One region of the Terribacillus jepli genome, then DNA from elsewhere that is predicted to be linked to it. Evidence: a T-box and tRNA genes for the amino acid it is inferred to sense, from the RefSeq annotation. Region 1 holds a T-box; the other holds one or more tRNA genes.
The links. A T-box is a leader RNA that pairs with one kind of tRNA and senses whether it is charged. The one in region 1 lies ahead of alaS (alanine--tRNA ligase), so its partner is inferred to be a tRNA-Ala.
Positions count from the first base shown of each region.

Region 2: it encodes a tRNA-Ala, which carries the amino acid that the T-box ahead of alaS (alanine--tRNA ligase) is inferred to sense. The anticodon was not compared.

Region 1 is NZ_JBFEGH010000012.1:57,301-73,497, reverse strand. It holds gene AB1K91_RS13800 (tetratricopeptide repeat protein) at 1-191, shown strand, start outside; gene recD2 (SF1B family DNA helicase RecD2) at 205-2,544, shown strand; gene AB1K91_RS13790 (hypothetical protein) at 2,604-2,804, shown strand; gene AB1K91_RS13785 (AI-2E family transporter) at 2,770-3,870, shown strand; T-box leader at 3,913-4,125, shown strand; gene alaS (alanine--tRNA ligase) at 4,179-6,815, shown strand; gene AB1K91_RS13775 (IreB family regulatory phosphoprotein) at 6,884-7,150, shown strand; gene ruvX (Holliday junction resolvase RuvX) at 7,143-7,571, shown strand; gene AB1K91_RS13765 (DUF1292 domain-containing protein) at 7,586-7,873, shown strand; gene mltG (endolytic transglycosylase MltG) at 8,013-9,140, shown strand; gene AB1K91_RS13755 (O-methyltransferase) at 9,163-9,798, shown strand; gene udk (uridine kinase) at 9,828-10,460, shown strand; gene greA (transcription elongation factor GreA) at 10,580-11,056, shown strand; gene AB1K91_RS13740 (hypothetical protein) at 11,102-11,356, opposite strand; gene AB1K91_RS13735 (YrrS family protein) at 11,575-12,210, shown strand; gene mtnN (5'-methylthioadenosine/S-adenosylhomocysteine nucleosidase) at 12,224-12,916, shown strand; gene AB1K91_RS13725 (YrhC family protein) at 12,998-13,225, shown strand; gene AB1K91_RS13720 (hypothetical protein) at 13,253-13,378, opposite strand; gene sigK (RNA polymerase sporulation sigma factor SigK) at 13,416-14,114, opposite strand; gene mnhG (monovalent cation/H(+) antiporter subunit G) at 14,228-14,620, opposite strand; gene AB1K91_RS13705 (monovalent cation/H+ antiporter complex subunit F) at 14,601-14,912, opposite strand; gene AB1K91_RS13700 (Na+/H+ antiporter subunit E) at 14,909-15,385, opposite strand; gene AB1K91_RS13695 (Na+/H+ antiporter subunit D) at 15,386-16,197, opposite strand, start outside.
Region 2 is NZ_JBFEGH010000017.1:20,166-36,362, forward strand. It holds gene ltaS (lipoteichoic acid synthase) at 1-1,878, shown strand, start outside; gene AB1K91_RS16440 (AEC family transporter) at 2,035-3,018, shown strand; gene AB1K91_RS16445 (hypothetical protein) at 3,055-3,204, opposite strand; gene AB1K91_RS16450 (ABC transporter ATP-binding protein) at 3,249-5,006, opposite strand; gene AB1K91_RS16455 (hypothetical protein) at 4,988-5,437, opposite strand; gene AB1K91_RS16460 (exonuclease domain-containing protein) at 5,483-6,370, opposite strand; tRNA gene AB1K91_RS16465 (tRNA-Ala) at 6,517-6,589, shown strand; gene AB1K91_RS16470 (methyl-accepting chemotaxis protein) at 6,854-8,185, shown strand; gene nadD (nicotinate (nicotinamide) nucleotide adenylyltransferase) at 8,529-9,143, opposite strand; gene AB1K91_RS16480 (nicotinate phosphoribosyltransferase) at 9,145-10,605, opposite strand; gene AB1K91_RS16485 (cysteine hydrolase family protein) at 10,602-11,165, opposite strand; gene AB1K91_RS16490 (NUDIX hydrolase) at 11,184-11,960, opposite strand; gene AB1K91_RS16495 (DUF3953 domain-containing protein) at 12,073-12,309, opposite strand; gene AB1K91_RS16500 (hypothetical protein) at 12,397-12,657, shown strand; gene AB1K91_RS16505 (NAD(P)H-dependent oxidoreductase) at 12,650-13,234, opposite strand; gene AB1K91_RS16510 (DUF4190 domain-containing protein) at 13,332-13,562, opposite strand; gene AB1K91_RS16515 (alanine/glycine:cation symporter family protein) at 13,674-15,101, opposite strand; gene AB1K91_RS16520 (hypothetical protein) at 15,232-15,411, shown strand; gene AB1K91_RS16525 (GNAT family N-acetyltransferase) at 15,411-15,800, shown strand; gene AB1K91_RS16530 (DUF3243 domain-containing protein) at 15,903-16,197, shown strand, end outside.

The DNA of each region.
Region 1 (16,197 bases):
TCTTGGAGTGGAGTCCAAATCATAGCGATGCCCTTTATAATGTGGGAGTTGCGTATTTGTATCAGCAGCAGTTTGAAAAAGCGCTCGAATATATGGATAAAGCACTTGAAGCGCAGCCAGGTCATGAAATGGCTTTGCATGGCAAAGCGCAGATTGAATTGATCATGGAGCAAATCGAGAACGAAGAGTAAGGAGCACAGACGTATGGAATATGGGGAGACTGCCGAAAGCCCTAGAGGCTTTGTGAAAGGTGAATTATTGCATACGATTTTCCGCAAAGAGGAAGAACAGTTTTCCATCGTCCGTATCAAGGTATTGGAAACCAATGAGACGTTCGATGAGAAGGATATCGTCGTCAAAGGATACATCGGGGAGCTGGACCAGGGCGAGCCCTATTTGTTTTATGGTGCGATGGTCAATCATAAACGCTTCGGTGAACAGTATGAGGTAACGGAATACAAGCGTTATGTGCCGGAAACGAAAGATGGTCTGATTCAGTACCTATCCAGTGATTTATTCTACGGTATCGGAAAACGGATAGCGGAGCGGATTGTAGCGAAGCTGGGTGAGAATGCTATTGCGGATATTCTATCGAATGCGGATTTACTGGATGGTATCCAAGGGTTGAATGATGAGAAGAAGGAAAGGTTTCTTCATGATCTTCGCACCCACCAGGGCTTTGATCATGTCATGGTGCATCTGTCCAAATACGGCATCGGTCTGAAGCTAGCCCAGAAGATCTATAAAGTGTATCGGGATGAGGCCATTCAAGTATTGGAAAAAGATCCATATCAATATGTATTCGATATCGAGGGCTTTGGATTTCATCGTGCTGATGAAGCTGCCCGCCAGAATAACCTAGCCATGGATCATGACAGCAGGCTGCAGGCAGCCTGCCTGATGGTGCTGCAAGACAGCATGCAAGCAGGTCATGTCTATTTGCCGAATGAAGAAGTGCTGAAACAAGCCGCTGTCCTATTGCGCAGTACCCAATTCGGTATAAGTGCAGATCAAATCGAGGAACAGCTAGGTGTGCTGCATGCTCAGAAAAAAGTCGTCAAACAAGAGGATCGTGTCTATCATCCGATGCTTTACTTCGCTGAAACGGGTTTCTGCAGTCACTTGCAGCGTTTGAACGAACATGGAACCGAAACGGAAATTGTCCAAGCAGAACTGCTCAAGATCATCGGGAAGCTCGAGGAAGCGGAGACGATCAGCTACGGAAAAGAGCAATTCGAAGCAATCGAGCAAGCATTGCAATCAAAGGTGATGATCCTGACCGGAGGACCGGGAACCGGTAAAACGACGGTCATCAAAGGTTTCATTAAAGCGTATGCCGAAATACATGAGCTATCGTTAGATCCGAAGGACTATAAGGATAAGGATGAAAGCTATCCTTTCGTCTTGACGGCACCAACCGGAAGGGCCGCCAAGCGAATGAACGAATCAACAGGCATCCCTGCCAGCACCATCCATCGGCTATTGGGATGGGATGGCACCGAATCCTTCGAACGTGACGAGGATAATCCGCTTGCTGGTAAGCTGCTTATCGTTGATGAATTTTCCATGGTCGATATTTGGCTGGCAAACCGGTTATTCAAAGCCATTCCGGATGATATGCAAGTGCTGCTAGTCGGAGATGAGGATCAACTGCCATCGGTCGGTCCCGGACAAGTGTTATCCGATTTGCTTCGTTCCGAAACCGTGCCGCGAGTGATGCTGAAAGATGTCTATCGCCAAAAGGAAGGGTCGAAAATCATCACAATTGCTCATGCCATCAAAAATGGGACGTTGTCACAGCATGAACTGGAAAAGGACAAAGATTTCAATTTCATCCCTTGCCGGGAGCATCAAGTAGTCGAGGTCATCACCCAGATAGTCGGCCGAGCTGTCGAAAAAGGCTGGGATCTGCGCGATGTACAGCTGCTTGCTCCGATGTATCGCTCGCAGGCTGGTATCCACGAGTTGAACAGGCAGCTTCAGCAGCTCGTCAATCCAAAGGATAAGCAAAAACGAGAGATGGCAGCAAAAGACGTCATCTTCCGTAAAGGAGATAAAGTCATCCAGCTTGTCAATGATCCAGAAGAAGGTGTCTTCAATGGCGACATCGGTGAAGTGGTTGCTTTGTTCCGGGAAGAAGAGAATGTCGAACAAAAGGAGCAGCTTGTCGTTGCTTTCGATGAAAAAGAAGTCGTCTATGAAAGCAAGGATTTGTCGAATTTGATGCATGCATATTGCATCTCGATCCATAAATCCCAAGGCAGTGAATTTCCGATCGTCATCCTGCCCGTCGTGCCGGGGTACCGCCGGATGCTCCGTAAGAATCTTCTGTATACCGGTATTACGAGGGCACAGCGTTCATTGATTCTTGTCGGGGAAAAACAAGCGTTTCTGCAGGGCATCCAAACAGAGGATACGAACCAGCGCTATACCTCCCTGGTGGAGCATCTTGGTTTCCATGAAGAAGAAGGAGATGACATCGATCGGATGCTTCGGGAGGCCCAAGCCGAAGAGGAGGACATTTCCCCTTACGATTTCATGTAGTATATACAAGGAAATAATTGGACATTCTAACATGTAAAAAGGATATGGAGTGATCCGACATGTTGAAATGTCCGAATTGCAGCAGCAAGGATATCGGAAAAATCGGACCAGAGCAGTATTATTGCTGGGGCTGTTTTATCGAATTGTCTTATAAGGATGAGATGCTTTCCCTGCACCAAGTAGAAGAAGATGGCTCGTTGAGTTCCCTTGATGATTTGTTCACGGATGAAGAGCGGAAATGCGACGGCGCATCATTTTAGTGAAATGAAAGAGGCATCCCGTCTTTACCGTGTCCTCTTATGGATGGTGACGATTGTCGTCGCCTTGCTGCTCTGTTTCCTGCTGATCAAGCTATACCCGTTTTACCGTTCATTCCTGCTGTTTCTAGGCGGTCTGTTCCTGCCCTTCATCGTCGCGGCATTGATTGCCTATTTGCTTCATCCGGTGATTGATTTTCTTGCCGCGTGGCGTCTGCCGCGGTGGCTGTCGATTTTGATTATCTATACGCTTTTTTTTGGTCTGTCCGGTTTCTTGGTGTATAAAGGGTTCCCGGTGCTGATCAATCAGGTGAAAGAATTCAGCCATAATCTGCCGGCATTGATGGAGCGTTATGATCATTATGTTGAGTTCATGTATGAACGGACCGCATTCCTGCCGGAGACTGTCCATGACCAGATGGATGCAGTACTGTTTGGATTGGAACATCGAGCCGAAGCATTTTTGAAGAATTTACTCCGTACATGGAACAAGCTTCCGCAGGTGGTCATCTTTTTGGTGGTTACACCTGTTATCGTTTTTTACATGCTGAAAGATACGGACAAAATCGGTCATGCAGGTCTTATGCTCCTTCCGCGCCGATACCGTGCCAAGGTTAAAAGCTTAGTGCTGCGAATCGATAATAATCTCGGTTACTACATCCGAGGGGTGCTGCTTGTCAGCTGTATTGTCAGCCTATTGACTTGGACTGCTTTCACAATGATTAAGCTGCCGTATTCCTTGATTCTTGCTTTATTGGTTGGGACAACTAACATCATCCCTTATTTCGGTCCGATCATCGGTGTTATCCCGGCTATATTAGTAGGGCTTACAATCAGTCCGAAAACAGCCTTGATTGCCGGCATCACGGTTTTTATCATCCAATTGATCGAGGGAAACCTGCTTTCTCCTTTCATCGTCGGCAAAAGCATTCATATCCATCCGCTGCTGATCATTTTCGCCTTGCTCGTAGGCGGTGAACTTGGGGGTATTATTGGTATGATCGTTGCTGTCCCGCTCCTGACAATCTTGAAAGCCTGCGTGGATACAGCAAAAGAGACGGATGTTTGACAAAATCCTCATTTTTCTCTATACTTACGCTTAGATTTATAGCGAAAAGCAATGAAGGTACAAGTACATGACGTCCTTTTATCAAGAGAGGAGATTCCTTGGCTGAAAGAATCTCTATAAAAGTGTGATGGAAAGCTATACCGGAGCTCTGAGTTAATCCTTATCGGCTGCGCACCGTTATCTGCGCTTAAAGGTGATAGGCCGTTTTTGGGCTTATAATCAGGGTGGTACCGCGATCATACTCTCGTCCCTGCAGATGGCAGGCACGGGAGTTTTTTGTGTGTTTACATAATAAAGGAGGCTTTTTTATGGAAAAATTAACGTCTGCTGAAGTAAGACAGAAGTTCCTCGATTTTTTCAAGGAGAAAGGACACAGCGTCGAGCCGAGTGCTTCATTGGTACCGGTCGATGATCCTACCTTGCTATGGATCAACAGCGGGGTTGCAACACTGAAGAAATATTTTGACGGACGAGTCGTGCCTGGGAATCCGCGCATCGTGAATGCACAGAAAAGCATCCGTACAAATGATATTGAGAATGTCGGCTTCACTGCACGCCATCATACATTCTTTGAAATGCTCGGGAACTTCTCGATCGGGGACTATTTCAAAAAGGAAGCAATCCTATGGGCATGGGAGTTCCTGACTGATAAGAAATGGATCGGATTTGATCCGGAACGTCTATCTGTGACGGTTCATCCAGAAGACGAGGAAGCGTATCAGATGTGGCGTGATCTTGTCGGTTTGCCGGAGGAGCGGATCATCCGTACAGAAGAAAACTTCTGGGATATCGGTGAAGGCCCAAGTGGTCCCAACTCTGAGATTTTCTATGACCGCGGCGAAGAATATGGTAATGATCCATCTGATCCAGAGCTTTACCCGGGCGGTGAGAACGAACGCTACTTGGAAATTTGGAACCTTGTATTCAGTCAGTTCAACCATAACCCAGATCACACATACACGCCACTTCCGAAACAGAACATTGATACCGGAATGGGTCTGGAACGTATGGTATGCGTCATCCAGGATACAAAAACAAACTTCGAAACGGACTTATTCATGCCGATCATCGAGAAGACGGCGGAATTTGCAAAAGTTAAATATGGCAATACGTCTGCAGATGATACTGCGTTCAAGGTCATTGCCGATCATATCCGTACTGTCTCCTTTGCAATCAGTGATGGTGCGCTTCCATCCAACGAAGGCCGCGGCTATGTACTTCGTCGCTTGATCCGCCGGGCTGTGCGCTATGCGAAGAATATCGGAATCGAAAAACCGTTCATGAAGGAACTTGTTTCTGTCGTTGGTGAAATCATGGATGCCTTCTACCCGCAAATACTTGAAAAACGTGAATTCATCGAGACAGTCATCCAGACAGAGGAAGAACGTTTTCATGAAACACTTGCGGATGGTCTGACTATTCTCAACCGGATCGTAGCAGAAGAAAAGGAAAAGGGCAGCAATGTCTTCCCGGGTACTGAAGTATTCCGTTTGTATGACACTTATGGTTTCCCGAAAGAGCTGACAGAGGAATACGTCAGCGAAGAAGGCTTCACGATCGATGAAGCAGGCTTCGAGGAAGAAATGAAACAGCAGCGGGAACGTGCCCGTGAAGCTCGCCAAAAAGTGAACAGCATGCACGTACAGGACAGTGTCCTGCAGGAAGTGGAAGCTGAAAGTACTTTTGTCGGTTATGACCGTATCGAAACAGATACAGCGATTCTGGCGATCGTCAAGGACAAGCAGCTGGCTGATGTGGCAGTAGAGGGCGACGAAATCTTATTCATCCTGGAAGAAACGCCATTTTACGCTGAAAGCGGCGGACAAGTAGCAGACGCGGGCTGGGTGACGACGGAAACAGCAACCGTATTCGTACAAGCAGTCAAAAAAGCGCCGAAAGGACAAAACCTTCACCAAGCTGTCGTGAAACAAGGCCAGATCCAAGTGAAGGAAGTCGTCCATGCAAAAGTCGACACAAGCAGACGTCAGCATATTGTCAAAAACCATACAGCGACGCATCTGCTGCATCAAGCATTGAAAGATGTATTGGGCACGCATGTCAATCAGGCTGGATCACTGGTAGCTCCTGAGCGTCTTCGTTTCGACTTCTCTCACTTCCATGCAGTGACGAAAGAAGAACTGGAAAAAATCGAGGAAATCGTCAATGAAAAAATTTGGGCTGAGCTTGCTGTCAGCACATCTTACCAAAGCTTGAGTGACGCGAAGGAAATGGGTGCAATGGCACTGTTCGGTGAAAAATACGGTGATGTCGTCCGTGTTGTCCAAATCGGGGATTACAGCTTGGAACTCTGCGGCGGGGTACATGTCAAGAACACTTCCGAAATCGGACTATTCAAGATCGTTTCCGAAAGCGGCATTGGTGCTGGTACGCGACGTATCGAAGCAGTCACTTCCAAAGAAGCATACCGATTCACTAAGCAGCAGCAGCAGATCCTGTCCCAAGCTGCAGCAGAACTGAAAACAACGAACGAACAAGTTCCTTCCAGAATCGAAGCAGTATTTGCAGATCTGAAGGAAGTACAGCGGGAACGCGACAGCCTGCGCGGCAAACTGTCCCAGCTGGAAGCAGGTAATATCCTTGATCATGTAAAAGATGTGAAGGGTGTAAAAGTTTTGGCAGAGCAAGTGGACGTTGCCGATATGAATCAGCTTCGCGGCATGGTCGATGATCTGAAGCAGAAACTCGAAAGCGGCGTCATCTTGCTTGCGGCAACAGCTGAAGGAAAGGTGCAGCTGGCAGCTGGAGTATCCAAGGACCTGATCGACCGCGGTCTACATGCAGGTAACCTGATCAAAGAAACTGCGAAACGCTGCGGAGGCGGCGGAGGCGGACGTCCGGATATGGCGCAAGCCGGCGGTAAGAATCCGGAGCAGGTGCCACAAGCACTCGCTTACGCGGCAGTTTATGTCGAAGAACAACTTTGATTTTCCAAATCCGACAGAAAAGTATATACTGTAAAAAAAGACTGGCAATTTAAGCGAGGTGGCTTCACTTGAGTTCGATGGATAAAACGATGAAATTCAACTTTCCGGAAGAACCGATGGACGAGAATGTCCGGGAAGTACTGATGTCCGTATACGAAGCATTGCGGGAAAAAGGATACAATCCGATCAATCAGATTGTCGGATATTTGCTGTCCGGGGATCCGGCTTATATTCCACGGCATAAAGATGCCAGGAATCTCATCCGCCGGATGGAACGGGATGAGATCGTGGAACAACTGGTAAAATTTTATTTGGAACATAACCATCATGACTGACATACTAAAGACGATCGGGCTGGATGTCGGATCCAAAACGATCGGTGTGGCAATAAGCGATGGACTCGGCTGGACTGCCCAGGGCCTGACAACGATCCATTGGAACGAAACGGATTATGAAACAGCCAGGAATGAATTGCAGCAAATCATTCAGCAGCATGATGTCGGAAGAGCTGTCATTGGCATGCCGAAGAACATGAATGGTACAATCGGTCCGAGGGGGGAAGCATCACAGGCTTTCTCCCATTGGATCAAAGAAGAGTTTGGAATTGAAACCGTGCTTTGGGACGAGCGTTTGACGACGATGGCAGCGGAACGTGTCCTGCTTGAAGCAGACCTCAGCCGGAAAAAACGCAAGAAAGTAATCGATAAGATGGCAGCAGTCATCATTCTGCAAGGCTATCTGGATTCGAAACAATAAGGAGTGTAGCCATTATGGCATTGGAAGAAAAAGAACGCATCATCATCCCGGATGAAAATGGGGAGGAGCATTTGTTCGAGGTTTTGTTCAACTTCGACGTCGATGAAACTGGGCATTCCTATATCGCAGTTGTACCGGCTGAACAAGCGGATGCAGATGATGAAGTGGAAGTATTCGCCTTTCGTTATGAAGAACAAGGCGATGACAAGGATCTGACATTGTTCCAAATCGATACAGAGGAAGAATGGGAAATGGTCGAAGAAATGCTGAATACACTTACTGATGAGGAAGACGGCATCTAATCTTGGAATAGGCAGTCCTCTCTTTCCGATAAGGCAGAGAGGATTTTTTCTTGCAGCTTTATCCGCATAAATTGTCGGACGGGTGGTGACCCGCTTGACGTTTGTTGTATAATAAGGCGGATAAAGGAGGAAAGATAGCTTGACTGCCTCGAATGATGATCTTTTTCAACAGAATCGGGACAGAAGAATGGAGGAAGCAAGCGTCGTGCGGAAAATAGTATTGATGATCATATCCGTAATAATCGTACTTCTATTAATTGGTGCACTCGGGACCTTTATCTACGTTAATGCCAGTATGAAAGCTGTCGATTCAGACAATGATACAACACAAGTTGTCGAAGTTCCCATGGGAGCTACGGCTTCTTCGATCGGTCAATCCTTGGAGGAGCAAGGTCTGATTAAGAATGCTTTCATTTTCAGGCTGTATGTGAAGTTTTCTGGTGAAGCCAACTTCCGCGCGGGGAATTACGAGCTCTCCCCATCCATGTCCATGCAGCAGGTCGTTGATGAATTGAACGATCCGGAGGCGGGGAATACCCCGTCTGCATCTGCTGCTATTCCGGAAGGATCTGATATCGAGGAAATCAGCGTGATCCTGTCTGAATCATTGGGTATGGACAAGCAGGCTTTCCTGGATAAGATGAAAGATGAAGCTTATATCAAACAATTAATCAGTGAATATCCTGATATCCTGACGGAGGATATCCTGAATAAAGATATACGATATCCGCTTGAAGGCTACTTATTTGCGGCTACTTATAACTTTACATCCAATGATGAAATTTCGGTCGATAAGGTTGTCCATCTGATGCTGGACAAGTCCCAGCAGATCATCACTCCTTATTTGGATGGATTCAAACAGAAAGATTTGACTGTACACGAGGCACTAACGTTTGCCTCACTTGTCGAAAATGAGGCAAGGAATGAGGATGAACGCAAGATGATAGCTGGCATTTTCTATAACCGTCTGTCGGATGATATGAGGCTGCAGACAGATCCCACTGTGCTGTATGCACTGGGAGAGCACAAGCCCCGGGTGTATTACAAGGACTTGGAAGTGGATTCCCCTTACAATACATACAGAATAAAAGGGCTTCCTGTCGGCCCGATCAGCAACTTCTCAGAAAATGCACTTGAAGCAGTCGTACATCCGGAAAATTCGGATTACTTGTATTTCCTTGCCGGGGATGATGGAGAAATCTATTATGCACGGACCTTTGACGAGCATGAAGAACTGATCGAAAAACATATGCACTTGGATGAGTAAGCAAGTAAAGTGAGGAAATGAAATGTTACAAGCAATAGTGGAATATTTAGAGGAGCATGTCGAGCCTTCTCCGGAATGGGCAAGGAAATTGGAAGAGCTGGCTGCAGAAGATCATGTGCCGATCATGGAGCCGCTCGGCATCCAATTTCTGATGCAGCTTATCCGACTCCAGCAGCCGGGCAAGATATTGGAAATCGGTACAGCAATCGGTTATTCCGCGCTCATGATGCGCCACGCGAAATCCGATGTCCGAATCGTGACCGTCGAGCGGGATGAAAACCGTTATGAACAAGCAGTCACGCATATCCGGGAACAAGGCGCCGAGGGAGATATCCTGATCTTAAAAGGCGATGCATTCGATTTGGAAGAGACAATCCTGTCGCATGCTCCGTATGACTTTGTTTTTATCGATGCAGCAAAAGGACAATATCAGCGTTTCTTTGAGGCATATAGCGAGATGCTGAGTGAGCGCGGGGTAATTGTCAGCGATAATGTTTTGTTTAAAGGCTATGTTGCGGATGACAGTGAGGCAACGCCGCGCAAAGCGAATATTGCGAAGAAGATTCGTAAGTATAACGAGTGGTTATTCGACCATGAAGCATTCCATACGACTATTTTGCCAGTGGGTGATGGAGTAGCCGTCAGTGTGAAGAAATGAATGAGCTAGTAGGAAGAGGAGCAGGAATAATGGCAAAGAAACCTATCATCATTGGTGTTGCAGGAGGATCGGGATCAGGGAAGACTTCTGTCACAAGATCGATCTACAAACGATTTACGGATAAGACGATTCTGGTGATCGAACAGGACTCGTATTACAAGGATCAATCCCATCTTCCGTTCGAGAAGCGTCTGAACACAAACTATGATCATCCTTTTGCTTTCGATAATGAGCTGCTAATGCAGCATTTGCAGGCACTTGGTGAACAAAAGCCTATCGAAAAACCGATCTATGATTATAAAATCCATACGCGTTCTGAGGAAACGATACCAGTAGAACCGAAAGACGTTATCATTCTGGAAGGCATCCTTATCCTTGAGGACGAACGGCTTCGCGATATGATGGATATCAAAGTATTCGTCGACACGGATGCCGATCTTCGTATCATCCGCCGGTTGCTGCGGGATATCAAGGAACGCGGCCGGACAATCGATTCCGTCATCGAGCAATATGTGAACGTCGTTCGTCCGATGCATCTGCAATTCATCGAACCAACAAAGCGATATGCGGATATCATCATACCGGAAGGCGGCGAAAACCATGTAGCCATCGATTTGATGGCTGCTAAAATCGAGACGATCCTTTCAGGCCGTACGACGTAACTTGTACAGTTAAGTATTGAATTTTCAGCGGGAATCTGCCATAGTATGGAATATGCATGAAAACGCTATAGAAGTAAGGCAAAGGGAAAGAATCTTTTAGAGCTCAAGGGGTGGTTGAATTGGCTACAGAAAAACAATATTACATGACTAAAGAAGGTTTGACGAAACTTGAGGAGGAGTTGGAGTATCTGAAGACGACTCGTCGTCAAGAAGTTGTTGAGCGCATCAAGATTGCTCGCGGCTTTGGTGACTTGTCGGAGAACTCCGAATATGATGCGGCGAAGGACGAGCAGGCATTCGTCGAATCCAAAATCGCTACCACAGAAAATATGATCCGTAATGCTGTAATCATTGAAAGTGATACAGATAATCCAGATATGGTAGGCATGGGTAAAACGGTAACCTTCATTGAACTGCCTGATGGGGAAGAGGAAAGCTATACCATCGTCGGAAGTGCGGAAGCAGACCCGTTTGAAGGCAAAATCTCAAACGATTCCCCGATCGCAAAAAGCTTGATCGGGAATGAAGTCGGTGAAGAAGTGACCGTCTCCACTCCAGGTGGCGATATTCAGGTCAAAATTACTAAAGTAGAATAGACATAAAACAAAAGCTGCTTCCGAATTATATGGAAGCAGCTTGTTTTATGGAACCTGACTGACTAACTGTCCGGAAGATTTCTCAAAAGGGAAAAAGGGTATGAGCTTTTGCAGGATAAAACTTTCTTTGTCGAGTGCAAGCAGAAATGAAAAGACGACTTGTTCTTTCACACTGGTAAAAGACAGACAGCATCCTTCCGGTAAGAAGATAGAGAAAATCTCGGCTTCCTTGTCGTAGCCGACATACTCGAACGATTCGTGTCCCCAAAGGTTCGTATCCATTCTTGTCACTTTCATCATGTTTATCTTCCTCTCCTTCCACAGGAACCATGATGACTGACCAACGCAGTTGCACCTGCTTTTATTGTTTATATAGTTAGATATATATGCACATAATCCTTCCGGTATGTCAAAATTAGATATGCTTCAACAAAATCATCAAGTGAAAACAGCCAAAGATATGACTTTGGCTTCAACCTGGTTCATAGTATAATAGAGACCAATGAGGAGGGATGAGCATGGCGAATGATAATCAGGATTATTCCAGATTGAATAATAGAAACAAACGCAGAAAACCTAGGAAGTGGCTTAGTGTCGTCCTGACAATCGCGGGTGTGGCCTTAGTCGTCGTGCTGCTCGTAGCAGTTTTAAACGATAAGCCAACAATGGATGATCAAGCCAACACAGATGATGGACAGAGCAAAAAAACCATAGCAGAACAAGTGCAAGGCAACAATGATTCCAGCAGTGACGCACAAGATACAGAAGAAAGTGACAAAGAAAAGCAAGATGATGAAAAAGAGAAGGAAGGAAAACAAGAAGCTGAACCTTCCGATGATAATGTGAAGGAAGCGTATACGAAGGATTGGGATCCGGTGGGTACCGAACAGTCTGGAACGCATACGACGACCTTCGAAAAAGGTACCCAGGACTGGAATGAGTTGATGCAGGCTGTCGGGGGAGCTGTAGGTTTGGATTCGACATCCATGACGGTTTGGTGGGTCGAGAATAACGGCAGCGGGGGCAATGATGTAATCGCAACAGTCTCCGCACCGGATTCAGAAGAGACATTCCGTGTATTCGCAAGCTGGCTTGATGGTGAAGGCTGGCAGGCAAGTAAAGTAGAAGTTCTAAAAGAAAACGACAAGAATTAAAGGAGCAGACAGAATGACAATCGGCATTATTGGAGCAATGGATGAAGAAGTAGCATTATTGAAGGAAACGATGGCAAACAAAAGGGAAATCACTGTAGCAGGATATGAAATCACGGAAGGAACATTATCCGATAAGCAGGTTGTCCTTTTAAAATCAGGAATCGGCAAGGTGAATGCGGCGCTCGCTACAGCCATGCTGATTGAACGTTACGCACCGAAGGCGATCATCAATACAGGTTCAGCTGGCGGTTTTGCAGCAAACCTTGAAGTCGGGGATGTCGTCATATCAGATTCTGTCGTACACCATGACGTTGATGTGACTGCATTTGATTATGCTTATGGCCAAGTACCGCAGATGCCGCCAGCTTTCCAAGCGGATGGCAAGCTGATTCAGCTTGCAAAGGATGTACTCGATCAATTCCCGGATACGCAAGCAGAAATCGGTCTTATCGCCACAGGCGATAGTTTCATGTCAGACCCAGCTCGCGTTGCTTTTGTCAGGGACAAGTTCCCTGCCATGCTTGCAGCAGAGATGGAGGCAGCGGCAGTGGCTCAAGTTGCCTATCATTATGGAACACCATTTGTCATCGTTCGGGCGTTATCTGACATAGCGGGTAAAGAGTCCTCTGTATCCTTCGATGCATTTCTTGATCAAGCTGCTCGCAATGCTGCGACGATGATCATGAAGATGGTCGAGCGCTACTGAATTTTCATGACAGCAATTACCAGGTAATTGCTGTCTTTTTTTATGTTACAATGTTGCTAGTTTGGAAGAGGAGGCGACAAGATGAATAAAAGACAACAACAGCTGCTGGATAAAATCACAGATTACCGTCGTTTCGCATTGGCGCTTCTGATTCTCGGCAGTTATTTATACCTTGGATCGGTGATCAATGTTTATTTGACACCTTCAGATAAAGCGGATATCCTGTTTGCTATGACCGGTGGATGTGTTGTAACTAGCATCGTGATCTGGTTTGCGATTGAACGATGGAAAAAACAATTGGAAAGCTAAAAACTCCGGCATATAACCGGAGTTTTTTTACTTCCATATATTCTCCCAAGCATAAGCACCACCTACAAAAAGCAAGACTAGGAAGGCAGCAATAAGCACGCCGGTACTGGTACGCTGCTGATGGTGTCTGAAAGAAGGGGGGATTGCATACATATTGATTACCTCCTTTCCTTATACTGACGGATTGCTTTTATGTCCGGTGCTGACGGTAGTATTCATGGAAGATCTTCATCAGGGCGCGCTTTTCGATACGGGATACATAACTACGGGAAATGTTTAATTTCTTGGCAATTTCACGCTGTGTCATATCTTCTTCGTTATTAAGTCCATAACGGCTGATGATCACCTCTTTTTCACGGCCATCCAGTATATCTATATATTCCTTGATCTTCTCTACTTCCATATTCAGCTGAATATATTCAATGATATCTTCATTATCTGCTTGAAGTATATCAATCAGACTGATTTCGTTACCTTCTTTATCCTGACCGATTGGATCATGAAGTGAAATATCTTTTTTGGTTTTCTTCAAGGCGCGCAGATGCATTAGGATTTCATTTTCGATACATCTAGCTGCATATGTAGCAAGTTTTGTCCCTTTATCGCTTGAATAACTTTCAATTCCTTTGATCAGTCCGATCGTCCCGATAGAAATAAGGTCCTCTGCGTCTTCGCCGGTATTTTCAAACTTCTTCACAATATGAGCGACCAGTCGCAGATTATGTTCAATCAACTTATTGCGGCTCACTTCATCCCCGTGCTGCATCCTTTCGATATGCAATGCTTCTTCGTCGGGCGGGAGCGGCTGAGGGAATGCATGGTTCTTTACGTAGGAAACGAAGAACATCGCTTCTTTCACTAGAAGTCCGATGGCACCAATAATACTCATTTCATTGCACCTCCTGTACACTCTCAAAGATTGCCTATACACTCACTTTATGTGAAGGAACCTTAGAACGTGTCTGTCCAGCGGAAAAAGAAAAAGTGAATGCCTGGAGGCATTCACTTTGATTTCTTTTGTTGTTTTTGTCTTCGTTTTTCTGCATCGATTGCTTCTTGGTACTGATCCTTTAAGGTTCCATATGGTTTTGCTCCGCGAAGATGAGCCGCTCTCGATATCAGATGACTGGCAACTGGGGCAGTCAGCATAATAAACAGGACGCCAAGGATAAGTTTTCCGCTAATGAGTCCATATTGAGTGTAATGGAAGATAAAAGCGCCGATGAGAATGCCGCTTACACCAAGTGTTGACCCCTTGCTAGCTGCGTGAAGCCTGGTGTAAATATCAGGGAAACGCAATACGCCTATAGAAGCAGTAAATATGGCGAATGTGCCTCCTGCAAGGAATATAATGATAAAAAGATCGAGGATGATGTCAATCGTCTTCTGTATCAATCAAATCACCCTTTTCCAAGTAGATTGCGATTGCCACTGTCCCGATGAATAAAAGGATACCTATCAATAATACGATATCGTTGAAGTTAGGTGTGACCAGGATGATGGCAAGCAAGGCAGCAAACGCCATGATATTGACACCAATGGCATCGAGTGCAACTGCACGGTCGGCATTCGTCGGTCCCTTCATCACCCGGATGATCAGCAAGAGGATGGAGACACTCAGTGCGATCAGGCAAATGATGGATAAATGTTGGATAATGGTAGAAAATCCACTTTCTGATAAGCTCATCGTGTCACCTCCTTAATATGTTTTTCAAAACTATCTTTGATGGAATGCACGGCTTCTTTCATGTCAACGATATCCATGGCGTGGATGTAGAGCTGCTTCTTATCCGGGGAAACTGCAACTGTGACTGTGCCAGGCGTCAATGTAATGAGAGTTGACAATAACGTAATCTCCCAATCCGATTCTAATTCCGTTTCCAGCGTAAAGATGCCGGGATTTATATCCAATCGTCTTGCGTAAACAAGTTTTGTGATCTCAAAATTGGAAAGAATGAGCTCTTTGATAAAAATCAGCAATAAAACAATGATTTTGTATAAACGTCTTAGATAGAACGGACCTTTCAGGAAGCGGCGCAGCAGGAATAACAGGGCAATCCCGACAATATAACCAGTTACGAACCCAGAGATGCTGTACGTTTCGCCGAGGAACATCCACATGAAAGCAACCAGCAGATTGATACATATTTGAAAAGCCATCTAACGCCCCTCCTTTAACACGAGCTCCATATACTCTTGTGGATCGAGAAGATAGTCTGCAATATGCTGTACTGTCGGCAGGATGGCTTCCGCGCCGATACCGAGAAAAACAGTGAACAGCATCAGGAATCCAGCAGGTACCAGATGACGAAGATGCTTTCGCTTTTGTTTTGACCCCGTTTCTCCTTCTCCCCAGAACACACGGATGAAAGCTCTCACGATGGAAAGTAAAATGAGCAAGCTCGTCAGCAGCATGATGATGACTGTTGCCGTTTCCCCTTTTTCAAACGCCCCCCGCACAAGGAGCAGTTTGCCGATGAAACCGCTGAAAGGAGGAACACCTGCCAGCACAAGACCAGCCAGGAAGAACATCCAGCCAAGAGCAGGATGTGATCGAATCATACCGCCCATTTTTGATATGTCCGAAGTACCCGCCAGAGCCGCGATGGTGCCTGCCAGCAGGAAGAGCGCCGCTTTTACAATCATGTCTTGCAGGAGATAATAAATGCTGCCGCTCAACCCGTCGTTGTTAAAGACACCGATTCCGACTAGCATGAAACCGATGGCAGGAATGATATTATAAGCAACAATCAATTTTATATTACGAGATGCCAAAGCTCCGATTACACCGAATAGCATCGTCAGGTTGCCGACCCAGATGAATAGTTGATCCATTATCTCAGGCTGCTGATGGAAAATGAGCGTGAAGGTACGAATCAAGGAATATACCCCCACCTTGGTCAAAAGAGCACCGAATAAAGCCGACACAACGGGATTCGGCACTATATATGAACGCGGCAGCCAATAATAGA
Region 2 (16,197 bases), on a different contig from region 1:
TTATGGGCCAAGACGTATTTAACCTACCAAACGGAATTTAATTTAGATATAACGAATGCCATGCAGGAATTCCTGCTCGTAATCAACCCATTCAGTGCGAGCATCGTGTTCCTCGGACTCGCATTCCTGGCAAAGGGCAAGCGGATGGGAATCTGGCTGCTAGTCATCGATTTCTTCATGAGCTTCCTGCTTTATGCCAATGTCCTGTACTACCGATTCTTTAATGATTTCATTACGCTGCCAACTTTAAAGCAGACAGATAACTTAAGTTCCGGTATGGGCGGCAGCATCTTCGGGCTGATGGAAGGCTTTGATTTCATCTACTTCCTGGACATCATCCTGTTGATTGTATTGTATGTTTACACAAGGAAGAACTGGACTACCGAGCGTCTCGCTTTCCGGAAGACAGCTATGGTCATCATTTCCGGTGTCGCTCTTTTCGCAGTCAATCTTGGATTGGCTGAGATCGATCGTCCGCAGCTTTTGCAGCGTACATTTGACCGTACGTACTTGGTGAAATACCTTGGACCATATAACTATACAATCTATGATGCTGTGCAAAATGCAAAAACTTCCACTCAGCGAGTAATGGCAAGTCCCAATGATGTAACGGAAGTGAAGGAATTCGTCGACAAAAATTATGCAGAACCGAATCCAGAGTATTTCGGAAAAGCAGAAGGCATGAACGTCATCAAGATTCATTTGGAAAGTTTCCAAAGCTTCTTGATCAATTACAAATTGAATGGCGAAGAAGTAACGCCATTCTTGAATTCACTTGTAAATGATCAAGAAATCACTTATTTCGACAACTTCTTCCACCAGACAGAACAAGGGAAGACAGCCGACGCGGAGCTATTGATGGATAACTCCCTTTACGGACTTCCGCAAGGGTCAGCCTTTTCTGTAAAAGGAACGAACACATACCAAGCAGCGCCTGCCATCCTTAATCAGGAGCAAGGCTATACAAGTGCAGTGTTCCACGGTGACGAGAAAACATTCTGGAATCGTGATGAAATTTACAAACAGTTCGGAGTCGATCATTTCTTCGATTCCACGTATTACAACATGGAGAACTCCGTTAACTACGGTCTGAAGGACAAGCCTTTCTTCGAGGAATCCATGCCGTTGCTTGAATCACTCGAGCAGCCGTTCTATGCCCATATGATCACGCTGACGAACCATTATCCGTTCACGCTTGATCCAGAGGATGCAACGATCGATAAAGCCACAACAGGTGATTCCACTGTTGATAACTACTTCCAGACAGCACGTTACCTGGATGAAGCACTTGAGCAATTCTTCAATGACTTGAAGGAATCCGGCTTGTATGACAATTCCGTCATCCTGCTTTACGGGGACCATTACGGTATCTCAACGAACCATAATAAAGCAATGGAGCAAATCACAGGTAAAGAAATTACCGATTATGAGAATGCACAATTGCAGCGTGTTCCGCTTATGATCAAGGCACCAGGACTTGAAGGCGGCGTGAACCACACGTACGGCGGTGAACTTGATGTTCTTCCGACACTTGAACATTTGCTTGGCATCGACTCTTCGAAATATATCCAGTTCGGTACAGATTTATTATCCGAAGAGCATAACGGTGTAGTCGGCCTCCGAAACGGTGACTTCATCAGTAAAGATTACACAGTACTTGGTGATGATTATTATGATACAAAAACCGGTGAAGTAATCGAAGACGAAGATAAGATCAAAGAAATCGAGTCCGAAAAAGATAAATTAGCCGAGAAATTAAGTCTCAATGACAAAATCCTCTATGGCGACCTGCTCCGCTTCTACGATCCAGAAGGATGGACGCCTGTAAATCCGAGCGATTATGATTATAATAACCGCTCAGAGAAAGAGGATAAATAATTTGAAACACCTGTCTGTCATGACAGGTGTTTTTTTATACAAGTCCAATTTACTAATTTCTTTAGACAATACAAAGCAATATCGATACAATTAAGAATGCTGTATATAATAGAAATTAGGGAATACATCACGTAGCATTTTTAGCTGAAAGGAGGTATGATTTTTATCGGAAGCTTCATTTACGCCATATCCATCATTCTTATCGGACTCATCATCGGCAGGACCATCCGGATCATCGCCAAGAAATATCGTTTGCCGGAGTGGTTCTCGCTCAATTATTTTATGAACACATTGATTCGGGTCGTTTTGCTCGTCCTGAATCCCATCATCTTAATCAGTGCCTTTTGGTCAGCTGACCTGACCAATGTCAGGCTGATTTACTTACCGGTTTTCGGGATCGTAACCATTTTTCTTGGTGCTGGTTTGGCATTGCTATATTCTAAATGGAGACAGCTTCCAAAAGACCAGATTGGTTCCATGTTTGTATCTGGTGCATTTCTGAACCTAGGTAGCTTCGGTGTGCTCTTTTGTGTACTCTTCATTGGCGAAGAAGCGGTCGCCTATGCAGCCATGTTCCGATTACTCGAGGAATTCACGTATTATACGATCATTTATCCGATTGCAAAATCATACGGATCAATCGAGGAGAATACATCGGGTTCACGTGTGATGCGGATTGTGAAAGATCCATTCATCATGATCACTTTCTGTTCGATTATCATCGGAGCTGTACTGAACTTATCTCCAATCGATAGATTTGAATGGCTGGGGGCAAGCAATTCAGCACTTGTTGCATTGGCTTCCATCCTGCTATTGGTTCCGATCGGCTTCAGCATGCGTATTGCTTCAGTTAAAAAATACTGGAATCTCAGCGTTTGGCTGATCCCGGTTAAGTTCCTGGCTGTTCCGCTTGTCATCACAGGCAGCGCCTACTTGATTGGTCTTGGCAACCTGTATGACGGCATTCTTTTGCAAGTACTCCTCATCATGTCCGCCATGCCGCCTGCAGTCGCTTCACTCGTGCCGCCGAGGCTGTATAATCTGGATATGGAGCTGGCCAACTCCAATTGGATCGTTACGACATCTTCGTTGATTTTTGTCTTGCCGATTTTGTTTATGCTCGTTAATTGGATGAAATGAAAAAAGCAGCTGCCTCTCATTGGAGGCAGCTGCTTTTTAGTCTTCTTTGGCGGAAATATATTCGTTTTCCGCATCGCCTGACCCATTGACGTTATTCTTGAACTGACTCAATCGACCGTTCCGCTTTTCGCCATGGTTCTTATTTTCTTTGAATTGGTGATCATTATTGGGCTTTTTCTTCGGCATGACAGAACCCCCTTTTCGTCTATTATGCGAAAAGAGCATTCCATTTATTCCATTTTACCCGCCAAGAGCTGCTGCTGTGATGCGAACTCACGATACAGATCATGCTGCTTGAATAATGCTTCATGGGTTCCGATACCCGTTATTCTTCCTTTTTCAATGAACACGATTTGGTCGGCATCCACAATTGTCGACAATCGGTGCGCTATCACAAAGGTAGTCCGATTCTGCATCAGATTTTGCAGTGCTTGCTGGACATAGATTTCCGAGCTGCTATCCAGACTCGATGTCGCTTCATCCAACATCAGTATCTGCGGATCACGTAAGAGCGCCCTGGCGATAGCTATGCGTTGACGCTGTCCGCCAGAGAGTTTGACTCCCCGTTCACCTACCTTCGTTTCATAACCATCAGGCAGCTCTTCGATGAACTGCTTTGCATAAGCCATCTGCGATACGCGTTCGAGTTCTTCATCCGACACCTCCCGCTCCAATCCATAACAGATGTTCTCACGGATTGTACCGGAAAGCAGCGCTGTTTCTTGGGCTACGTAGCCAATCTGTCGTCTCCAGTCATGGAGCTTATAATCCTGGATAGGTGTATCATCAAGCCGAATTGTCCCATCTGTCGGTTCGTAATACCGCTCCAGCAAGCCAAATAGTGTCGATTTCCCCCCGCCACTCGGTCCGGCAATGGCCGTCACCTTGCCAGCAGGAGCTGTAAAACTAAGATCATGCAAGACTTGTTCAGACTGATAAGCGAAGCTCACGTGCTCGATATGCAAATCCCCATCCACACGCTGGATGGATTTCCCTTTATCTGCATCCTCTGTCTCTTCCCCAAGAACATCATAAATACGTTCAGTCGCACCCATCGCTTTTTGCAGGTGAGTGAAGAACATGGATAACTGGGTCATCGGCATGATGATTTGGAACAGATACAAGATGAAAGCAACCATGTCGCCCGCTGACAATGCACCGGATGCAACACGGACACCGCCATAACCGATGATCGTCACAAGCAGAAGCATCATGATGAACAGCATGAGCGGTGAAAGCAGCGCCTGGATTCTTGCTTCTTTCAATCCATACGTAAATAATGTCCGGATACCTTTGTTACCGCGTTCCAGCTCGACATGCTCTGCATTTGAAGCTTTGACAAGTTTCATTTCCGGGAGCACTTGATTCAATACCGCTGTAAATTTAGCCGTCTCTTCCTGCATCGTTTTTGATACCCGATACATCTGGCGTCCGAGCACCATGATAATAAAGATGGCGATCGGAACAGCCAGCAGCATGACGACCGTCATCTTCCAGTCGAGGATAAGCAAAATGATAATCGAGCCGACAATCGATATGATACCTGTCACAAAACTGGTCAGATGATCCGTAATCAGCTCTTTTACAATCGCCGTGTCATTTGTCACCCGGCTAAGCGTCTCGCCTGTTTCATTGTTATGATGGAAACGAATCGGCAGATGCAATAGCTTCTTCCATAAACGCTCACGCAGCTTCGCCACCACATGATGACCGACTCTAGCAAGCAGGTAAATGGACAAACCACTCGCAATCGCCTGCAGAACGAATGCTACTACCAGGATGGCAATTTGACCGCCAGTAAACGATTCACCGCTGAATCCATCCACCAGATTCTTTGTGAACAACGGCACAGTGAACCCGACACCTGTCGTCAACAGACTCATTATTAATGCCGTAATGACGATACCCCGCGGCGGATTTGTCTCCTTAACCAATGCCAGGAATAACCGCCAATCGAATGTTTTCTTTTCTAATTGCTTCTGCTCCATTTTGTACCCCCAAGTCCTAATACATGTATATCTTCTGCAAAAAGCATCGCATATCCTTCATGCCCGTTTGTCACGAGATACTCCTTCTCCTTCTTTAAAAAGGACAGATCTTCCGGAAGCTTCGGCTGCTGCCAATGAAAAAGGCTATCAGCTGCCTTCGTAATCAAGTGCGCCGATTCTTTGTTAATAAGATAATAATAATTCGCAACAGATATATGTGCATGGAATAGATTTGCCCGTGTACCGTTCGTATATTCTATCTTTTGAAGATGCGGCTCAAGACTATCCAGCAGTTTATGGAGCGATTGCTTTTGACCCATCATCTTTTTCGGCAGCACAGCAAAAGTGAATGTGTCGCAGGCATCGCATAATCTTTCCATCAATGGTTTATACTCCTTTGCCGACGTATCGGTTTCCATTATTTCAAACATATTATCCCTCCAATAAAAACAGGAGTCCCCTTGAAGGAGAACTCCTTACACCAATGATAGGAATTTTTCTTCTGATATGATTCGCAATGGCCGCCCGTTCTCGATCATTCGCTCCGCTTGCACAAGCTTGCTCGTTTTCTTGCCAGCAGCGAACTTCTCATAATCCTTCGCCCCGACGACGAGATAGCGCGTAGACGCATCCATCTTGTCTGTATGCACGCCGCCTACGTTAACCAGCTTCTGGATGGCATCTTTCCGTTTCAGACCTTTCATCGTTCCGGTAAACATCACCTGCTTCCGGTAGAACGGATGTGCCGGGTCGAATTGATCCGTTTGCGGCTTAATGTTGCCGTAACGAGATCTGCTGCCAGACGAGCTTGTATCATGGATGCTTTTTTGCTTCACCTTCAATACTTTGGTCAACTCCTCGATACTCTGTACTCCGGAATCAGCCATCGCATGAAGGAAGATATTCGCTGCCACTCGTGCATCTTCCATGGCATCATGATGCTCGAAGCTGATCTCCTTGCTGGCAGCCAATGTATTAAGCCGATGGTTCTCCATATCCGGCCAAACCTTCTTACCGATGATCCGCGTACAAAGATAATCAAAATCCGGCATCTCCAAACCAAAACGTGCCACCGCCTTACGGATGACACCCATATCAAAGCTCGCATTATGCGCAATGACGACATTACCTGCCAAATAGCTGCCAAGCTTCGGCCAGATTTCCTTGAACGTCGGTGCATCCTCCACATCACGCGGAAGGATTCCATGAACTTGGATATTCTGGTCTTCAAAATCCATCAGCGGATTGATCAGGGTGTACCACTCTTCAATCACACCAGTCTCATCCGCCACAGCAACACCAACCGAACAAGCACTGGACCAATACCGATTCGCCGTCTCGAAATCTATACTTACAAACCGCACTGCATCGTCCTCCAAATCGACTTTTTATGATATAGATTATATCATAGCCGCCGATAGAGTCCGTCAATCGTGCTTGTGAAAAAGATATTGCCAGCAGGAGAGCGAAGCGTTATAATATTTTTTGTGACGAAACAATATAGTTATACGGGGCATTAGCTCAGCTGGGAGAGCGCTTCGCTGGCAGCGAAGAGGTCAGCGGTTCGAGCCCGCTATGCTCCACTAAAATAGTTGAAAACGATAGCAAATCGGAGGCATAATTTATTTATGCCTCTTTTTTGTATTCATTCCACCCATTTTGTCCGTGATACCTCAGATAATATATGAATCCACGCGAGCGACCTTTTACCTATCTACCCTCCTGAAAAAGTCCCGAAAAATACTTCTTTTTTCCTAACTTTCTCCATCATATTATCCAATTTTCGACAAAAACCAACGCTATACTAGTAGAGTAAATCAAATATAACTAGTAGGTGACCATTGAAAATGAAAAAAATATCAACAAAGATCATTCTCTTATCTTTATTAAATGCAGTTCTAGTTGCCGTGATAAACGTAAGTGCATCGCTGATCATGCATAACGGCAGTGAGGATTCAGCCGCTTCTACCGCAAATGGTGAAGCTGTACAGCACATGCAATCAGGATTCATGATTCCGACACCTGTATTATGGGGCTTGGTTATTTCCCTGATCGTTGGGGTCATTTTATCTTATATATTAGGAAAAGCAATTGAAAAACCCATTGAGAAAGTAACGGAGATTGCCGGGAAAACAGCTGATTTAGACTTGGTGGATACAGACGAAGATTTAGATAGATTGTTGAAAGTAAAAGATCAAACCGGTGATATGGCAAAAGCTTTATTTGATACAAGAAAAGCACTCAAAGATATGATTTCCAAACTTCAGATGTTTTCAACAACTGTTACGAACCACTCAGATAAACTTACCAAGAATACATATGAAAATGTGAACTCCATTACACAGGTAGTCACTACTTTGGACCAACTTGCTGCAGGAAACGCAGAAGAAGCAGAGACAATGAACGGTATAAGCAGGACATTCTCGGATGTGGTCTCGCTTATGGACGATATAGCTACTAATACGTCCAAAAGTGCCGAACAAGCATCTAAATCGATAGAATCAATCAATGAAGGTCAAAAAAGTGTCGATATGCAAACGAAGAAGATGGATGAAACCCTCCATGTTTCACATGAAGTCAATCATTCAGTAAATGAATTAAAAGAAATGATAAATCAAGTATCGGGTTTTGTCGGCATTATTAAATCCATCACCGAACAGACAAATTTATTAGCACTGAATGCATCCATAGAAGCAGCAAAAGCTGGCGATGCGGGTAAAGGATTCGCCGTAGTAGCAGATGAAATAAGAAAACTGGCCGAAGAAACTTCTAATTCAGCTGGCGAAATAACAACCATCATCGAAAAGACTTCAAACAAAACAGATTTAGCTGTTACAAATATCAGCAAATCAAATAAATTAGTGAATGAGCAAAGAGATGCATTAAAAGTTACCAAAGACGCATTTGAAAATATCAAGAGTATGTATGAAGGTATTGTAAACCGCTTTAACCAAACAGCAGAAGCTATTCGAGATGTGAACGTAAACTCAAAAACGATATCTGACCAAATTCAAGACCTAACATCACAAGTGGAAGACTTTGCTGCAAGTACGGAAGAATTATCTGCTGCAGGACAAGAACAATTGGCTTCAACTGAGATTACCGCAAATTCCGCTAAAGATTTAGATGGATTAGCAATCCAATTAAATGAACAGCTTAATAAATTCAAAATTAAATAGGCGGCGGATTTTAAGAATGCATTACATCCATTACAGTAAAAGAACATACAATCAACATGATCATCAATTATCCGACAGCTTGCGTCTTCCAATCTTAAAAGACGAGGACATAATTAGATGGCTATACCTAAATGTTTTTAAGCCTTACCCCGGCTGAACACTCCGCTTTCCATGGACACGATCAGACTTGTGCTGTTTCCGTTGGGCAAGGAAAGTTTCAGGGCTTACATCGAACGAAAAGAGTAAATTATAAGAACAAAAACCGAATTTACGTGACCTAGTTAAAGGATTCACGTCATAGTTCGGTTTTTGTTCTAGCTATATCACTTTTGTTCCAGTTAGATTATTTATATATTTGATGCTCCTTAATATACCGATAACAGCTCTCCGGCAGCAAGTACCTAGGCTCCCCGCCGACAGCAAACTCCTCGCGGATATAAGTAGAGCTGATTTCCATTGCCAGCCCCTTATCAATCAAATGAAAGGTATGCCCATCATCATGGTTGCGCAGCAGCGGAGAATGACTGATCACCTTCAGCATATCGATGCCGTTACGGGCCATGACAATGAATCGATTGTCACGTACCAAGGCTTCACTGTTCCCCCATTTTCCCGCTCCAATATCCTCGAGCAAATCTGCACCCATGATGAAGTATATCTCATCATCTGGATAGATTTCCTTGAAATGCTTCAGTGTCTGCTCGGTATACACATTCCAGGCTTCCTGCTTCATTTCGTAATCATCGGCAATATAACAGTCATTATCCTGGATAGCCATCTGGATCATTTGCCAACGATGTTCGTCCGTCGTGTTGAGTTTTTTATCCTTCCGCTTACTGGAGCAAGGCAGGAAAATCACCTTATCCAATTTGCAGCGATGGGCTACCGTACTGGCAGTCCACAAATGGACATTCGTTATCGGATCGAAGGAAGAACCATAAATGCCGATTTTCCCCATGCTACTTCTCCTCCAGCTGGGACTTGATGCGTTCGATCAATTCCATCTTATTGTTCCAGCAAGCTGTGCTCAAGTCGACAGGATATGCCTCGGGGTTATGTGTCCGTTTATATTCGTCCCATAGGTAAGTGAGGCTGTGTTTCACATATTCACGCGTCTCTTTCAGGGATGGAAGCTTGTAGACGAGCTCACCGTTTTGGAAAATTGGCTGCTGAAGTTCCTTTGCTTCAAAATCCGTCACGAACTTACTGATGTACGGGTAAGTCGGGTGAAACATCTTGAGCCTCTCTTCGTCTTCTGGAACCTCATCCTTGAGTGCAATATAATCCCCTTCCGATTTTTGGTTCGCTCGATTTATTATCCGGTAGACGCGTTTCAATCCAGGTGTCGAGACCTTTTCGGGATTGGCGCTGATTTTGATTGTATCAACCATGCTTCCATTGTCATCCTCGATGGAGACAATTTTATATACCGCTCCCAATGCTGGCTGATCATACGCAGTTATCAGCTTCGTACCAATGCCCCAGTTGTCAATTTTTGCTCCTTGTGCCTTCAGTGCCCCAATTGTCTCTTCATCTAAATCATTGGATGCCGTGATTTTGGTTTCCGTGAAACCTGCTTCATCCAGCATCTTGCGTGCTTGTTTTGATAAATAAGCAAGATCTCCGCTATCAAGACGAATGGCGTTGAAGCGAATGTTATCTCCCATTTCTTTTGCCACTTTGATGGCATTAGGCACACCCGACTTCAATGTATCATACGTATCCACCAGGAAAGTGCAGTCCACATGGCTTTCTGCATACTTGCAAAAGGCCTCATACTCGTCAATATATGCCTGCACAAGTGCATGGGCATGCGTACCGGCAACCGGTATCCCGAATTTCTTACCCGCTCTCACATTGGAAGTAGCATGGAATCCACCGATGTAGGCGGCCCTGGTCCCCCAAATGGCTGCATCCATCTCTTGGGCACGCCGGGAACCGAATTCCATTGCAGTATCTCCCTCATCCAAGACCTGCATGATACGTGCTGCTTTCGTAGCAATCAGCGTTTGATAGTTCACGATATTCAGTAACGCTGTTTCGATGAGCTGCGCCTGGGCCAAAGGCGCTTCCACCCGGATGATCGGTTCGGTCCCGAAAACAAGCTCTCCCTCCTGCATGCTATATAAATCCCCGGTAAAACGCAGCTCGCGTAAGTAGGCAATAAACGCTTCATCATAGCCAAGCTCCTGCTCCAGATAATCCAGATCCGAGTTCGAGAAGCGGAAATCCTTCAGGTAATCGATGACGCGTTCCAATCCGGCAAAGACGGCAAAACCATTGCCAAATGGCTGCTTACGGAAAAACAATTCGAATACCGCTTTACGATTGTGTTTTCCATCCTTCCAATACGTCTGGGCCATATTGATTTGATAAAGGTCGGTGTGCAATGCCGTGCTATCATCCTGATAATATGTCATCGTTCCTTTCCTCCTTCCACAACTTCAGCACCTAATACGTTTTTAAAATGATGCAGCGCATAGGCATGCCCTTCCTGATGGAAGCTTGCCACAGCATCCGCATGGACGATGATTCTAAAGCCACAGTTATAAGCATCGACAAGCGTGTGGAACACACAAATATCCGTCGCTACACCAACCACATGGATCTCCTCTATTCTGCGCTCATTCAACCGCTGCAGCAGGTCAGTACCAGCAAATGCGCTGTACCTTGTTTTATCCATAAAGTAGACATTCGATTCTTGTTCAGCCGCTTTATACACATCGGCAAGCTTTCCGAACAATTGCCGTCCTTGTGTCCCTTCGATATTGTGCGGTGGATACAGCTTTGTTTCTGGGTGGAACACATCCCCCTCCTCATGCTTATCGATGGCGAAAACAACGTAGTCTCCACTATTGATAAATTCAGAGGTGATCGCTACCAGCCGCTCCTCGATTTCACGTCCCGGCTCCCCACAAGTGAGCGCTCCATATTCCGCTACAAAATCATTGGTATAATCGATATTGATCAATGCTTTCATCCTGCATCCTCCTTTGGATTAATGACGAGCTGTATAAATCGATTGCTTTATGTCTGTTTCAATGAAACGATAGAGCTGTGTCGGAAGCTTGGAGGTCCGCTGCGTCTTCTGCCCTTCAACTGCTTCGATAAAGGGCAGTGATTTGATTTTGCGCGCAAACGCCTGCTCATTCCTGATTGCCTTGTCATCTGTGATGGTAAGCAGGACAGCCTGCAGTTCTGAGTAGGTGAATGACTCGGGCAAGAATTGCTTTGCAACTGTAGTTTGCAATAAATCCCGCGAGATATGAGCGATAGCATCGCGAATGATAGCCGGATGATCGAAGGCCAATTGGTTCCACTCAAGTTCCTCTACCGAAAATAATTCCACATCCGCAGCATCATCACTCGCTTTTCTGGCAAATAATTGATGTTCAGGTACAATTGCATAATGCGCATTCGAGATGATCCATCCGCGCGGATCCCTCTCAGGCTGATCATAAACACCAAAATGCTTCACATGAATACCATCAATACCTGTTTCTTCGCTCAACTCACGACTGGCAGCTTCTTGGGCGGTTTCTTCCGGTGTCACGAATCCGCCCGGCAACGCCCATTTCCCTGCTTCAATATTCGGATTCCCTTCAGTATCATAATCCGCGCGCTTGATTAGCATCAGCTTGAGCTCCATTTTGGGCGGGGCATAGGCTTTTGCCCTTTCTGAGGTGATGGTGAAAACGGCGATATCCGATGTATAACCATCAGGTGTACGATAGCGGCTGACATCATAGTGTTTCACTTCTTTATTCGACTTCAATCATGTAAACTCCTTTCAATTAACAATATGTTAAATGTTAATTGAATTATATGCAAGTTAACTCCATAATGTCAAGGATAAACAAAAAAGCCTCCTCTATGATGAAGGAGACTTACGTCTGTGTGAAAATCATGACAGTTGCACCAGCAACAATCACGAAGATGACCACATATAAACTGGCGATCAGCTTTCTTTTGTTCAAAATCGCCTCAATGGAAAACAATAAAAACATGAGTGATAATAGCGGCAGCATCAATTGGGGATTCACTTCATAGTCTTGATCGATGTATCGATAGACGCCGATTGCAATGACAATGACGGCGAGCAGAGCATTTATTTTTCGTAACATTTGCATTCTTCCTTTCCAAGGGGCATGATGAGTCATAGACAGTATAACAGGACGAAGCTCCTTATTGAATAGAAAGGGGTATGTAATATGCCGACTTATGACGAATGGCAAGTGACCTATAAAGAGACCGCCATCCGGGAGATTCAGAAATACTTCCGAATTTATGAAATAGGCAACGTCTCAGAAGCAGTTTTGGAAGCAGGATCTGCCAGGATTGCCCAGCAGGCAGAACGCATTGAAGATGACACATTGGCTTCCTTGCTGGAACAAATCAGCCGCAGTTTAGCCGAAAATGATATCCAGGATGTCCGTAACAAATATTACGAATTGGAACAGCTGGCTATTTAGCTAATTCACTAAAGAATGCTTTGGTTCGATTCAGATATTTTTTCTGTTTCCCATCCTTTCTTTCCATGCCGCCGAACTCGAATATTTTCACTTTGCGAATGCCGACAAATTGAAACAACGCTCGTTTCATCAGGATTTTATGTGCATTTCGCAAATAGAAGCGGCTGTATAGAGAGGGACCTTTCATCGTTGAAACACATACTGCCTGCTTCCCTTTCAGAAGTCCTTCTGGCAAAAGTCCTTCGTGCCGGTAAGCAAAATTTGCCGCAAAGACTTGATCGATGAATCCTAGCAGCATCGCTGGCGGCCGTCCCCAAAAGATTGGATAAATGAATACAAGCAAATCAGCCTGATTGACTTTCTCACGATATAATGCGAAATCCGGATCGGCGTGCATATCCCGGCGCCGCTTTTTCTCATGAAAAACCAAGGCAGGCTCAAAGTCTTCCTCATAGAGATCGATCATTTCCGTTTTGCTGATGACAGGGTTGACTTTGATCCCTGCTTGCACAGCCTGTAAAAAGCTATAGTTGAGTGATGCATGATTAGGATGTGCGTATACCAATAATGCGTTCATCGTCTCCCTCCTGAAACCAAGATAAGTAATATACGCCAATCATTTTAAGAAGTTCCAAAAAAAAGAGTGCCAGCAATTTACGCTGCACTCTTTTCATTTATGCTGTCAAGACGAGAATTAGGAGGGCCACTATTTGATAGCCTGCACCAATGACACTTGTTGCCAAACCACCGATTGCCATCCCCCTCCCTGCCTTTTCCACATGCTCTGCTTTCCGTATCGTATGTATGGCAAGGACAAAACCAATGATACCGAAAAAGATACCGTATAAAGAAAGAAACAAACTGATGACCCCGAATACGAGCGATACAAGTGCTGTTTTCTGCATGGATCAAAACTCCTTCTTCTAAGTTCTGTTTCCATTGTATCCCTAGTATTCCCCACTGTCCTGTTTCTTAACTTTTCTAAATTATTTTATCCTAAACAAAAAGGCACCCTCTCAAGAAGAGGATACCTTGGATTTGTCAGCTTGCTTTGCCCAGACATCTTCGTCTACGTTCGGGATCCCCGCTACGCTATCTGCATAGAATTGTGGATTTTTTCCAGCCTGTTTTTGTCCCATATAGTCTTTCAAAGCACGGAAAGCGATTTTTCCAAGCAGCACAATCGCAATCAAGTTGATGAACGCCATGATTGCCATGAACAGATCGGCAATTCCCCAAACGAAATCAAGGCTTGCCATGGAACCAACTGCAACCATCGCAACTACCGCTACTCGGTAGATGAATAGCCATGTTTTGCTACGCTTGATGAAATTGATGTTCGACTCACCATAAAAATAGTTACCGACTACAGATGAGAAGGCAAACAATAAGACGATCAACGCAATAAAGATTCCTGCCCAAGATCCAACAAGGGAACTTAGTGCATCTTGTGTCAGCACGATTCCATCAGATTCCGTACTTGTATAAAGTCCGGACAGGATGACGATGAATGCTGTAGCTGTACATACACCGAATGTATCGACATATACACCAAGTGATTGGATGAAACCTTGTTTCACCGGGTGAGATACATTGGCAGTAGCCGCAGCTTGCGGTGCACTACCCATACCGGCTTCATTCGAAAACATACCTCGTTTGATACCTTGCATCATCGCAACACCAACGGCTCCGCCAGCAATTTCTTTGATACCGAATGCATCTTGGAAAATGATCATGAATGCATGCGGAATATCCGTGATATGGAAGATGATGATACCGATAGCCAGCAGGATATATCCTCCTGCCATGACCGGCACGATAATTTCAGATACTTTGACGATTACCTTTGTACCGCCGAAGATGATAAGTGCACTGATGACTGTCATAACAATCGCCAATAGTCCTTTGCTGATACCGAAGGAGCTATGGAATGCACTTACGATCGTATTGGCTTGAACGGAGTTAAAAGCAAGACCGAATGTCAAAGTGATGATTACGGCAAAAGTGACACCAAGCCAACGCTTACCTAAAGCTTTCTCCATATAGTAAGCTGGACCACCGCGGAAAGAAGCTTCTCCGTCTCGCGTCTTATAGATTTGTGCTAGTGTCGCTTCGACGAAACCAGACGCTGCACCAAGGAAAGCCATCAGCCACATCCAGAATACCGCCCCCGGACCACCGACAGAAATAGCCAGCGCGACACCAGCTAAGTTACCGGTACCTACACGTGCAGCAGCACTGATACAAAAAGCCTGAAAAGAGCTGACCCCTTTCCCATCGGCTGTCTTTTCACCGATCAATTTAAACATATGCGGTATTTGCGTGAATGTCGTCATCCTAAGCCTAAGGGTAAAATAAAGACCGACTAGGAGCAATAAACCCATCATGATATAAGTCCACATAAAATCACTTGCAGACTCTATTATTTTTAATAATATATCCATCTCTTTCTCTCCCCATTATAAATACACCTAACCAATGTAACAAAATCTAACATGATACGCAATGTTTTTTCCTTCCATCGTGATGCGTTTTCCGTGATATACTGGGATTAAAGACAAGGTGGGATAGGAATTGAAGCAAGCTAAGGAGAAAAAAACCTTTCGTTATCCATTGGCGATCACAGTAGGTGTTATGATGGCAATACTATTCGGAATTGCTCTGCAAAGCGTCGCTATTGGTATAGCAATGGGAGCTATTTGGGCCATCATTTTCGGATCGATGCCAAAAGGTACAAAAAAGGAGAAAAAATAATGATGACAATACGTCCCTATCAGACAGGAGACCTAACCGGGATCATTACATTGTTAAAAGAAGAAGGCTGGACTACCCTTGTTGCTGACCCCGTTCGCTTCGATCAGGCTATGCAGGGATCAACGCCAGCTCTCGTTGCAATGCATGGTGGTACAATCTGCGGATATATCCGCTGTATCACTAATGAAGCCATCACCCTTTTCGTTGCCGAATTGCTTGTAGATGACAAGCTGCGCGGACAAGGGATCGGCGGCAAGCTGCTTCAAGCAGCACACGATTTTTATCCTTTGACACGTATGGAGTTGCTTGCCACAAGTACATCGAAAACGTACTATGAGCAGAAACATTTCCGACCTTTTTATGGGTTCCGCAAGACATATGCAGAGTAACTCTTCGTTTATCTAGGACATATGATATATATTTACCATTTGTTGTTTGCCGGTTTGTACACTGGGAATACATTACTAACTCAACTAGAGGAGGTAATGAGAATGGCACATGAAGATCGCGCACAACATGCTGCGAAAAATCTCTCTCAAGAAGATAAGAACGAGATTCTGAACAATTTCCAGAACTTCCAAGATTATTTAGGAAACAAAGTGAAACAAGGGGAACGACTTGGGTTGAGTGAAGAAGCATTGACAAAAGCCGCTCAACGCGTCGCTGATTATCTGGCAGATAAAGAGGAACCTCGCAACCGTGAGGAGTATTTACTCAAACAACTGTGGCTGGTTGCTGATGAGGAAAATAAGAAGCCGCTTGCGAATACACTTGTGAAGCTGGCGG